DNA from 2 places in the Candidatus Allofournierella excrementavium genome. Region 1 is predicted to be linked to the other one. Evidence: predicted binding sites of a transcription regulator. Region 1 holds the regulator's gene; the other holds the start of a gene.

Region 1 (4,414 bases):
TTGACGGCCTCCTGCACGGCGGGGATACGGGTGGAACCGCCCACCAGCAGCACCTTGCCCAGGTCAGAGGGCTTCAGGCCGGCGTCGGCCATGGCCTTGCGGACGGGGCCCATGGTGCGCTCCACCAGGTCGGCGGTCAGCGCGTCAAACTGGGCGCGGGTGAGGGTGGTGTCCAGATGCTTGGGGCCGGTGGCGTCGGCGGTGATGAAGGGCAGGTTGATGGCGGTGCTGGTCACGCCGGACAGCTCGATCTTCGCCTTCTCGGCGGCCTCCTTCAGGCGCTGCGCGGCCATCTTGTCCTGACGCAGGTCGATGCCGTTCTCCTTCTGGAAGTTGTCGGCCAGCCAGTCGATGATGCGCTGGTCAAAGTCGTCGCCGCCCAGGTGGGTGTCGCCGTTGGTGGCCAGAACTTCGGTCACGCCGTCGCCCATCTCGATGATGGACACATCGAAGGTGCCGCCGCCCAGGTCGTAGACCATGATCTTCTGGTCGGCGCCCTTGTCCGCGCCGTAGGCCAGAGCCGCGGCGGTGGGCTCGTTGATGATGCGGCGCACGTTCAGGCCGGCGATGGTGCCGGCGTCCTTGGTGGCCTGACGCTGGCTGTCGTTGAAGTAGGCGGGCACGGTGATGACCGCGTCGGTGACCTTCTCGCCCAGGTAAGCCTCGGCGTCCGCCTTCAGCTTGGCCAGGATCATGGCGCTGATCTGCTGGGGGTTATAGTCCTTGCCGTCGATGGTCACCTTGTAGTCGGTGCCCATGTGGCGCTTGATGCTGCTCACGGTGCGGTCGGGGTTGGTGATGGCCTGACGCTTTGCCACCTGGCCCACCAGACGCTCGCCGGTCTTGGTGAAGCCCACCACGCTGGGGGTGGTGCGGGCGCCTTCGGCGTTGGCGATGACGACGGGCTCGCCGCCCTCGATCACGGAAACACAGCTGTTGGTAGTGCCAAGGTCGATGCCAATGATTTTACTCATAGTATATCTCTCCTAAATTTTACTCAAATGGAATGGAATGTTTTGATATGGGAAGGGGCCTTAAGCCCTTTCGGCGAACTATTCGGCCACGATGACCGTGGCGTGGCGGATGACCTTGTCACCCAGTTTGTAGCCCTTCTGGAACACCTGCAGAACGGTGCCGCTCTCCTCGCCGTTCTCGGCCGCCTTCTGCATCACGGCGTTGTGCACCGCGGGGTCGAAGGGCTGGCCCAGAGCGGGGATCTCCTCCACCTTGAGGGCTTCAAAGGCGGCCTTGGCTTTTTCCAGCGTCAGGGTCACGCCCTTTTTGAAGTTCTCGTCGGCGGTGGGGGCGGCTTCGGCCATCTCCAGCGTGTCCAGGATGGAAAGGATCTGGCTCACCGCGTGGGCCACGCCGTTGCCGAAGGCGGCGTCCTGCTCCCGGGCCGAGCGCTTGCGGAAGTTGTCGTACTCGGCGGCGGTGCGCAGCAGCCGGTCCTTGGCGGCGTCCGCCTCGGCGCGGGCCTTTTCGGCCTCGGCCTTGGCGGCGGCCAGCTGGCTCTCCAGTTCCTTTTTGGTCTCTTTCTTTTCCTTTTCGGGGGCTTTTTCCGCCGCGGGCTGTTCAGCCTCGGGGGCGGCGGCCTCCTGCGCCGCTTCGGCCTTGGGGGCCGTTTCGGCTGCGGCCTCTTCGGGCCGGATGTTGGTCTCGTCCATCATTGCGGGTCCTCCTGCGCCTTGCCGGCCATGCACTCGCCGAGCTTCAAGGCAAAATAGTCAAGAACGGGCACCAGCTGCTCAAAGGGCATCCGGGTGGGCCCCAGCAGGGCGATGGCCCCGGTGAGGCCGCCGCCGGCCAGATACCGCTTGCTCATGAAGCAAAGCCCCGGCAGCGGGCGCTGCAGGTCCTCGCCCAGCAGCACGGTGGTGCGGCCGGTGCGGGGAGTGATGAGCCTGCCGGCCCGTTCGTCGTCGGTGAAAAGTTCCAGCACCCTGGGCAGAAGGCCGGTCAGCTCCGGCCAGCGCATCAGGTACTGCAGGCCCTGGGGATAGGTGCGGGCCTGGGCTGCCTGCCGCAGCAGCGCCGCCGCCGCGTTCAGCACCGGGTAGAGGTCGTTCCCCCGCTCGCCCAGCTGGGCGGCCAGGTTCGCCAGCACGGCGCCCGTCAGGTCCGCCGGGGCCACGAAGGTCAGCCCCCGGTTCAGCACTTCGGCCAGCAGCGCCGCGTCCTCCGCGGTGAGGTCAGTGTCCAGCCGGGCCACGCGGGTGCGCACGCCGCCGGCGCTGGTCACTGCCAGCACCGCCGCGGTGCAGCGGCCCACCTGCACCACCTCGTAGTGGGCGATGCAAAGGTCGTCCGCCCGGGGGGTGGTGGCCGCCACCATGTAGCCGGAATAATCCGCCAGGGCCTTGGCCGCCCCCGCCGCCAATCGTTCCGGCTCGTAGTCGAGGCCGGCGAAGATGCGGTCGATCTCGGTCTTCTGCCGGGCGGAAAGGCCCGGCGCGGGATGCATCAGGTTGTCCAGATAATAGCGGTAACCCTTGGCGCTGGGCACCCGGCCCGCGCTGGTGTGGGGCTGCTCCAGAAGGCCCAGCTTTGTCAGCGCGGCCATCTCGTTGCGCAAGGTCGCGCTGGACACAGCCATGTCGAAATACTGGCAAAGAAGCCCCGAGCCCACCGGCTCGCCGCCCTGGGTGTAAAGGGCCACAATGGCCTCCAGCACCCGCTGCTTTCTGTCGTCCATGGCCATGCGCCCCACCTCTTTTCTGTGATTTTAGCACTCATTACCTCCGAGTGCTAAATTTATTGTACTCCATTTTATTCGTCTGTCAAGGGGGTGGTGTGAAAAATTTAAAAGTTTCATGGAACGTTCACAATGCCGCCGCCTTTCGGGGCACAAAAAGGGCCCGCGCCTGCTCTTTCGGGGCGGCGCGGGCGGGGCGGAACAGCGCTTCAGCTCTCCATCTGCTTTGCAAGAAAGGCGGCGGCAATGGCCAGGGCCTTCTGCTCTTCAGGGGTGGGGGCGGCGGTCTTTTCGTCGCTCAGAAGGGCCACCGCCCCCGCCACGTCGCCGGCGGCGATGATGGGCACGGCGATGTGGATGTGGCGCGCCGCGCCCTCGCAGGGGAACTGGCAGTCCTCGGCGCGGCCGGTGTGCAGATAGACGCGGCGGGCGTGCATCAGCTTTTCCAGCGGGATGCTCACCCGCTTTTCCAGGCACTCCTTGCGGGCGGCGCCGGCGGCGGCGATGACGCTGTCCCGGTCGCAGACGATGGCGGTGCGGGAAAGGTTCTTTTGCAGCACCTCGGCGTACTGGGCGGCGAAGGCGGCCATCTCCCCGATGGGCGAATACTTTTTGAAGATGACCTCGCCGTCGCCGGTGGTGAAAATTTCCAGCGGGTCCCCCTGGCGGATGCGCTGGGTGCGGCGTATCTCCTTGGGGATGACCACCCGCCCCAGTTCGTCGATGCGGCGCACGATGCCGGTTGCTTTCATGGCGTGTACCTCCTGTGAAGGCGGCAAAAAATGCCGCCGCTTGTGCTCTGTGTTTCTTAGTATCTGCCAGTGCAGGCAAATTATACAAGCGCCGGTCCCCCGCCGTCCTTTTCGGGGCGGGGGCGGTTCTGGTATAATAAGGTAAAAGAACGCCCCGCAAGGAGGGAACGAACATGGCGCCACTGATCCTGATCGCCGAGGACAACCCCGAGATACGCGGCCTTTTGCGCCTTTATCTGGAAGGAGAGGGCCTGCGGGTGCTGGAGGCGGAAAACGGCGACGAGGCACTGGCCAAGGCCCGCGCCGAAACCCCGGACCTGGCCATTCTGGACGTGATGATGCCCGGGCTCTCGGGCTATGAGGTGACGCGGGCCCTGCGGCGCTTCAGCGAGATGCCCATCCTCATCCTCTCGGCCAAAAGCGAGGACAACGACAAGATCCTCGGCCTGAACCTCGGGGCGGACGACTATGTCACCAAGCCCTTCAACCCGGTGGAGGTGGTGGCGCGGGTGAAGGCTCAGCTGCGCCGGGCCGCCCGGGCCGGGGGCGAGGTGCTGCGGGGCGGTGAGCTGGCGCTGGACCTGGCCAGCATGCGGCTGGAAAAGGCGGGCCGCCCGGTGCCCCTCACCCCCATGGAGGCGAAGATACTGGCCATTCTGATGCGCTCGCCGGGGCGGGTGTTCACCAAGGCCCAGCTCTACGAGGGGGCCGCCGGCGACTATTTTGAAGGGGACGAGAACGCCATGATGGTGCACATCTCCAAGCTGCGGGACAAAATCGAGGACGACCCCCGCTCTCCCCGCTACATCCGCACGATAAGGGGGCTGGGGTACCGTTTTGAAGCGTGAAAAGAGCGCCGGCGGCCTGTTCGGCCTGCTGGCAAGGCAGTATCTGCTGTTCACCCTGGCGCTGCTGACCATCGCGGCGGCGGTGCTCGCCCTGTGGGTGCTCTACACCGCCCGGCTCT
Region 2 (4,414 bases), on a different contig from region 1:
GCCATGGCGCGGCCCACCGCGTCGATGAAGGCCACCACGTTCATGGTGCAGGAAGCAGCCAGGTCGGCCACGTCGGGAGCGCTGTGCTCGCCGGTCACGCCGATGGCGCTGACCTCAGCGGCGGTCTTGCCGGTCAGGTAAGCAGCGAAGGCGTTGGCCTGCTCGTTCCACTCCTTGCCGATGGGGCTGGCAGCGCGCATGCCGTAGTCGTCGCCCTGCTCCATCTTGGGAACGATGGTCTCGCTCTTCGGGGTCACGGTGCCCTCGGTGGTGACATCGAACTTGGCCTGGGTGCAGTTCAGCAGGGTGCTGGTGACCTTGCCGTCCTTGTCGTAGGTGACAGCGGCGTAGGTGGTGTCGGTCTGGACCAGACCAGCCTCGTCAGCGGTGGGCAGCTTGGAAGAGCTCATCTCGGTGGACAGGCCCAGGCCCAGGGTATCCTCGGCGGTGGCGCCCAGATCCTGAGCGTTGTTGCAAGCCTCCACGATGGCGGCCTTGATGTCCACCACGTTCATGGTGCAGGAAGCAGCCAGGTCGGCCACGTCGGGGGCGTTGTGCTCGCCGGTCACGCCGATGGCCTCCACCTCAGCGGCGGTCTTGCCCACAACGTAAGCAGCGAAGGCGTCAGCCTGCTCGTTCCACTCCTTGCCGATGGGGCTGGCAGGGGTCATGCCGTAGTCAGTGCCCAGCTCCTGCTTGGACTTGAAGGTCAGGGAGGTGTCGAAGCTGCCGTCAGCGTTCACGGGCACCTTGTTCTGAGCCACGTCGATCTTGCAGGAAACGATCTTGCCGTCCTCGTCAACGGTCACGGCGGCGACAGTGCTGTCCACCTGAGCCAGACCGGTCTCATCAGCGGAAGCGTTGGTGCCGCTCAGGCTGGAGACGATGGCGATACCGGTCTTGACCTTCTTGGCAGAGCCGCCGCAAGCGGTGAAGCTCAGAGCCAGAGCCAGGACCATGACCAAAGCCAAAACTTTTTTCATGTTGTCTTACTCCTCTCAAAAACGAACATATACATCCATTTTGCCCTTTTACGGGCAGCAACCCTATTATACCTATGTGACATATGTTTGTCAATGTCAATTGGTGGGTAAAAGATGACAGAATGGTTCCAATCCTGCGAATTTTTTCTTATTTGTCATTCTTTTGCACCGCCCGATGCTCGGCGTGCAGTTCTTCCAGCAGGGCGGCAAAGGTCCAGGCGCGGTTGGTGTCGGTGACCACCGCCTTGAGGGGGATGCGCACCCCCGCGGCCTTCAGCCCGTCGAGAAAGGCATCCAGCGCCTTGCGGTCCAGCCCCCACAGCACCAGCGCGGGGGTGGGGTCCGCCGGGGAAAGGGGCTCCCTGCCCTCCCCCGCCCCGGGCAGGCCGCAGAGGTCGGCCACCGTGCGGCCCAGGTCCTGTTCTTCCACGGTGCGCAGGCGCACCCCGGCCCCGGCGCAGACTTTTTCCAGCCCGCTGCCTTGCGGCACCTTCCAGGCGAGCGCGGCGGCAGGCGGCAGAGCGGCGATGTGTGCTTTCATATTTATATGACCTCCCAAAGGGCGCGGCGGGCGGCCCCCAAAAGCTTTGGCGGCCGCGGCGCATGGCCCTCTTCTTTAAATACTATACTATATGGGGATGATACCACATTTTTCGCCCGGCTGGCAACGCGCCCGGCCCGTTTATAAATTTTTTGTGAAAACACTTGACAATCCCCAGGGGCAGGAATACAATATTAGCAGTCGAAGCACGAGAGTGCTAAAACTAAGAATCTTTCCAAGTTGGACCGCTTTCTCAAGGGGGGACGGACTGTATGAATACAAACAAATATACGCAAAAAACGCTGGAGGCGCTGCAAAGCGCCCAGCAGCTGGCCATCGAGTACCAGAACCAGGCGCTGGAGCCTGAGCACCTTCTGGCCGCGACTGCCAGCCAGCAGGACGGGCTCATCCCGCAGCTGCTGATGAAGCTGGGCGTGGAGCCGGGCAACTTTGCCGCGGCTGCCGCCCAGAAGGTGGCGGCTCTGCCCCATGTGACGGGCTCGGGCCGTGAGCCGGACAAAATCTATATCTCAGCGGCCACCGACAAGGTGCTCACCGCCGCCGAGCACACCGCCGAAAGCATGAAGGACGAATACGTCAGCGTGGAGCATCTGTTCCTGGCGCTGATCGAACAGCCCAACGAGGCGGTGCGGCAGGTGCTGCGCAGCTTCGGCATCGACAAGAACCGCTTTCTGGAGCAGCTTGCCACCGTGCGGGGCAGCCAGCGGGTGACCAGCGACCACCCGGAGGAGACCTACGACGCGCTGAAGAAGTACGGCCAGGATCTGGTGGAGCTGGCCCGCCAGCAGAAGCTGGACCCGGTCATCGGCCGTGACACCGAAATTCGGAACGTCATCCGTATTCTGTCCCGCAAGCGCAAGAACAACCCCTGCCTCATCGGCGAGGCCGGCGTGGGCAAGACCGCCATCGCGGAGGGCCTGGCCCAGCGTATCGTGCGCGGCGACGTGCCGGAGAACCTGAAAAACCGCACCATCTTCAGTCTGGACATGGGCGCGCTGGTGGCGGGCGCAAAGTACCGGGGCGAGTTTGAGGAACGGCTCAAGAGCGTTCTGAACGAGGTGAAGAAGAGCGAGGGACAAATCATCCTGTTCATCGATGAACTTCACACCATCGTGGGCGCGGGCAAATCCGACGGCGCCATGGACGCGGGCAACCTGCTGAAGCCTCTGCTGGCCCGGGGCGAGCTGCACTGCATCGGCGCCACCACCCTGGACGAGTACCGCCAGTACATCGAGAAGGACCCGGCCCTGGAGCGCCGGTTCCAGCCGGTGCAGGTGGACCAGCCCACGGTGGAGGACACCATCTCCATCCTGCGCGGCCTGAAGGAGCGCTACGAGGTGTTCCACGGCGTGAAAATTCAGGACAGCGCCCTCATCGCGGCGGCTACCCTGTCCAACCGCTATATCACCGACCGTTTCCTGCCGGACAAGGCCATCGACCTGGTGGACGAGGCCTGCGCCATGATCCGCACCGAGATGGACTCCATGCCCTCGGAACTGGACGACCTGCGCCGCAAGATCATGCAGCACGAAATTGAAGAGGCCGCCCTGAAAAAGGAGACCGACGCGCTGAGCGCCCAGCGGCTGGCGGCGCTGCAAAAGGAACTGGCCGAGATGCGCGCGAAGTTCAGCGCCATGAAGGCCCAGTGGGACAACGAGAAGTCCAGCATCGGCAGCGTGCAGAGCCTGCGTGAGGAAATCGAAAAGACCAATGCGGCCATCGAGAAGGCCGAGCGGGAGTACGACCTGAACAAGGCCGCCGAACTGAAGTACGGCAAGCTGCCGGAGTTGAAGAAACAGCTGGCGGAGCAGGAGAAGAAGGCGGAGGCCGCGGGCGAAAAGCAGGATAACCTGCTGCGCGACCGGGTCACCGACGAGGAAATTGCCCGCATCGTGGCCCGCTGGACCGGCATTCCCGTGGAGAAGCTGGTGGAGGGCGAGCGCGAGAAGCTGCTGGGCCTGGAGGACATCCTGCACAAGCGGGTCATCGGCCAGGACGAGGCGGTGCAGAAGGTCACCGAGGCCATCCTGCGCAGCCGGGCCGGCATTGCGGACCCGAACCGCCCCATCGGCAGCTTTTTGTTCCTGGGCCCCACCGGCGTGGGCAAGACCGAGCTGGCCAAGGCCCTGGCCCAGGCCCTGTTCGATGACGAGAAGAACATGATCCGCATCGACATGACCGAGTATATGGAGAAGTTCAGCGTCAGCCGCCTCATCGGCGCCCCTCCGGGATACGTGGGCTATGAGGAGGGCGGCCAGCTGACCGAGGCGGTGCGCCGCCATCCCTACAGCGTGGTGCTGTTCGACGAGGTGGAAAAGGCCCACCCCGACGTGTTCAACATCCTGTTGCAGGTGCTGGACGACGGGCGCATCACCGACAGCCAGGGCCGTGTGGTGGACTTCAAGAACACCATTATCATCCTCACCAGCAACCTGGGCAGCCAGTATATCCTGGACGGCATCGGCCCGGACGGCTCCATCAGCGCCGAGGCCCGCACCGCGGTGGAGGGCCTGCTCAAGACCCAGTTCCGGCCGGAGTTCTTGAACCGGCTGGACGAAATCGTCTTCTACAAGCCCCTGACCCGGGAGGAGATCGGCGGCATCGTGGAGCTGCAGCTGGCCGACCTGCGCCAGCGTCTGGCCGAAAAGCAGCTGAGCCTCGCGGTGACCGACGCGGCCAAGGCCTTCATCATCGACGCGGGCTACGACCCCGTCTATGGCGCGCGGCCGCTGAAGCGGTTCATCCAGAGCAAGGTGGAGACCCTCATCGCCCGTCAGATCATCGGCGGCGCCCACAACGCCGGCGACACCCTGACGGTGGACGTGGAGAACGGCCAGCTGGTGCTGCGCTGACAGTTTTGAACAAAGAA

Evidence for each region. The regulator HrcA, encoded in region 1, represses chaperone genes, less so after heat shock. The targets are predictions, from matches to a motif close to TGTTAGCACTCNNNNNNNNNGAGTGCTAACA.
Region 2: a site for HrcA is predicted at 1,717-1,747, ahead of clpB (ATP-dependent chaperone ClpB). Genes of this name have one in related genera too.

The regions. Positions count from the first base shown of each region.
Region 1 is NZ_DBGFPE010000035.1:114,875-119,288, reverse strand. It holds gene dnaK (molecular chaperone DnaK) at 1-974, opposite strand, end outside; gene ACMI1Q_RS08800 (nucleotide exchange factor GrpE) at 1,053-1,670, opposite strand; gene hrcA (heat-inducible transcriptional repressor HrcA) at 1,667-2,701, opposite strand; gene ACMI1Q_RS08790 (stage V sporulation T C-terminal domain-containing protein) at 2,905-3,447, opposite strand; gene ACMI1Q_RS08785 (response regulator transcription factor) at 3,621-4,295, shown strand; gene ACMI1Q_RS08780 (HAMP domain-containing sensor histidine kinase) at 4,285-4,414, shown strand, end outside.
Region 2 is NZ_DBGFPE010000005.1:142,332-146,745, reverse strand. It holds gene ACMI1Q_RS01595 (hypothetical protein) at 1-983, opposite strand, end outside; gene ACMI1Q_RS01590 (DUF3783 domain-containing protein) at 1,132-1,524, opposite strand; gene clpB (ATP-dependent chaperone ClpB) at 1,797-4,397, shown strand.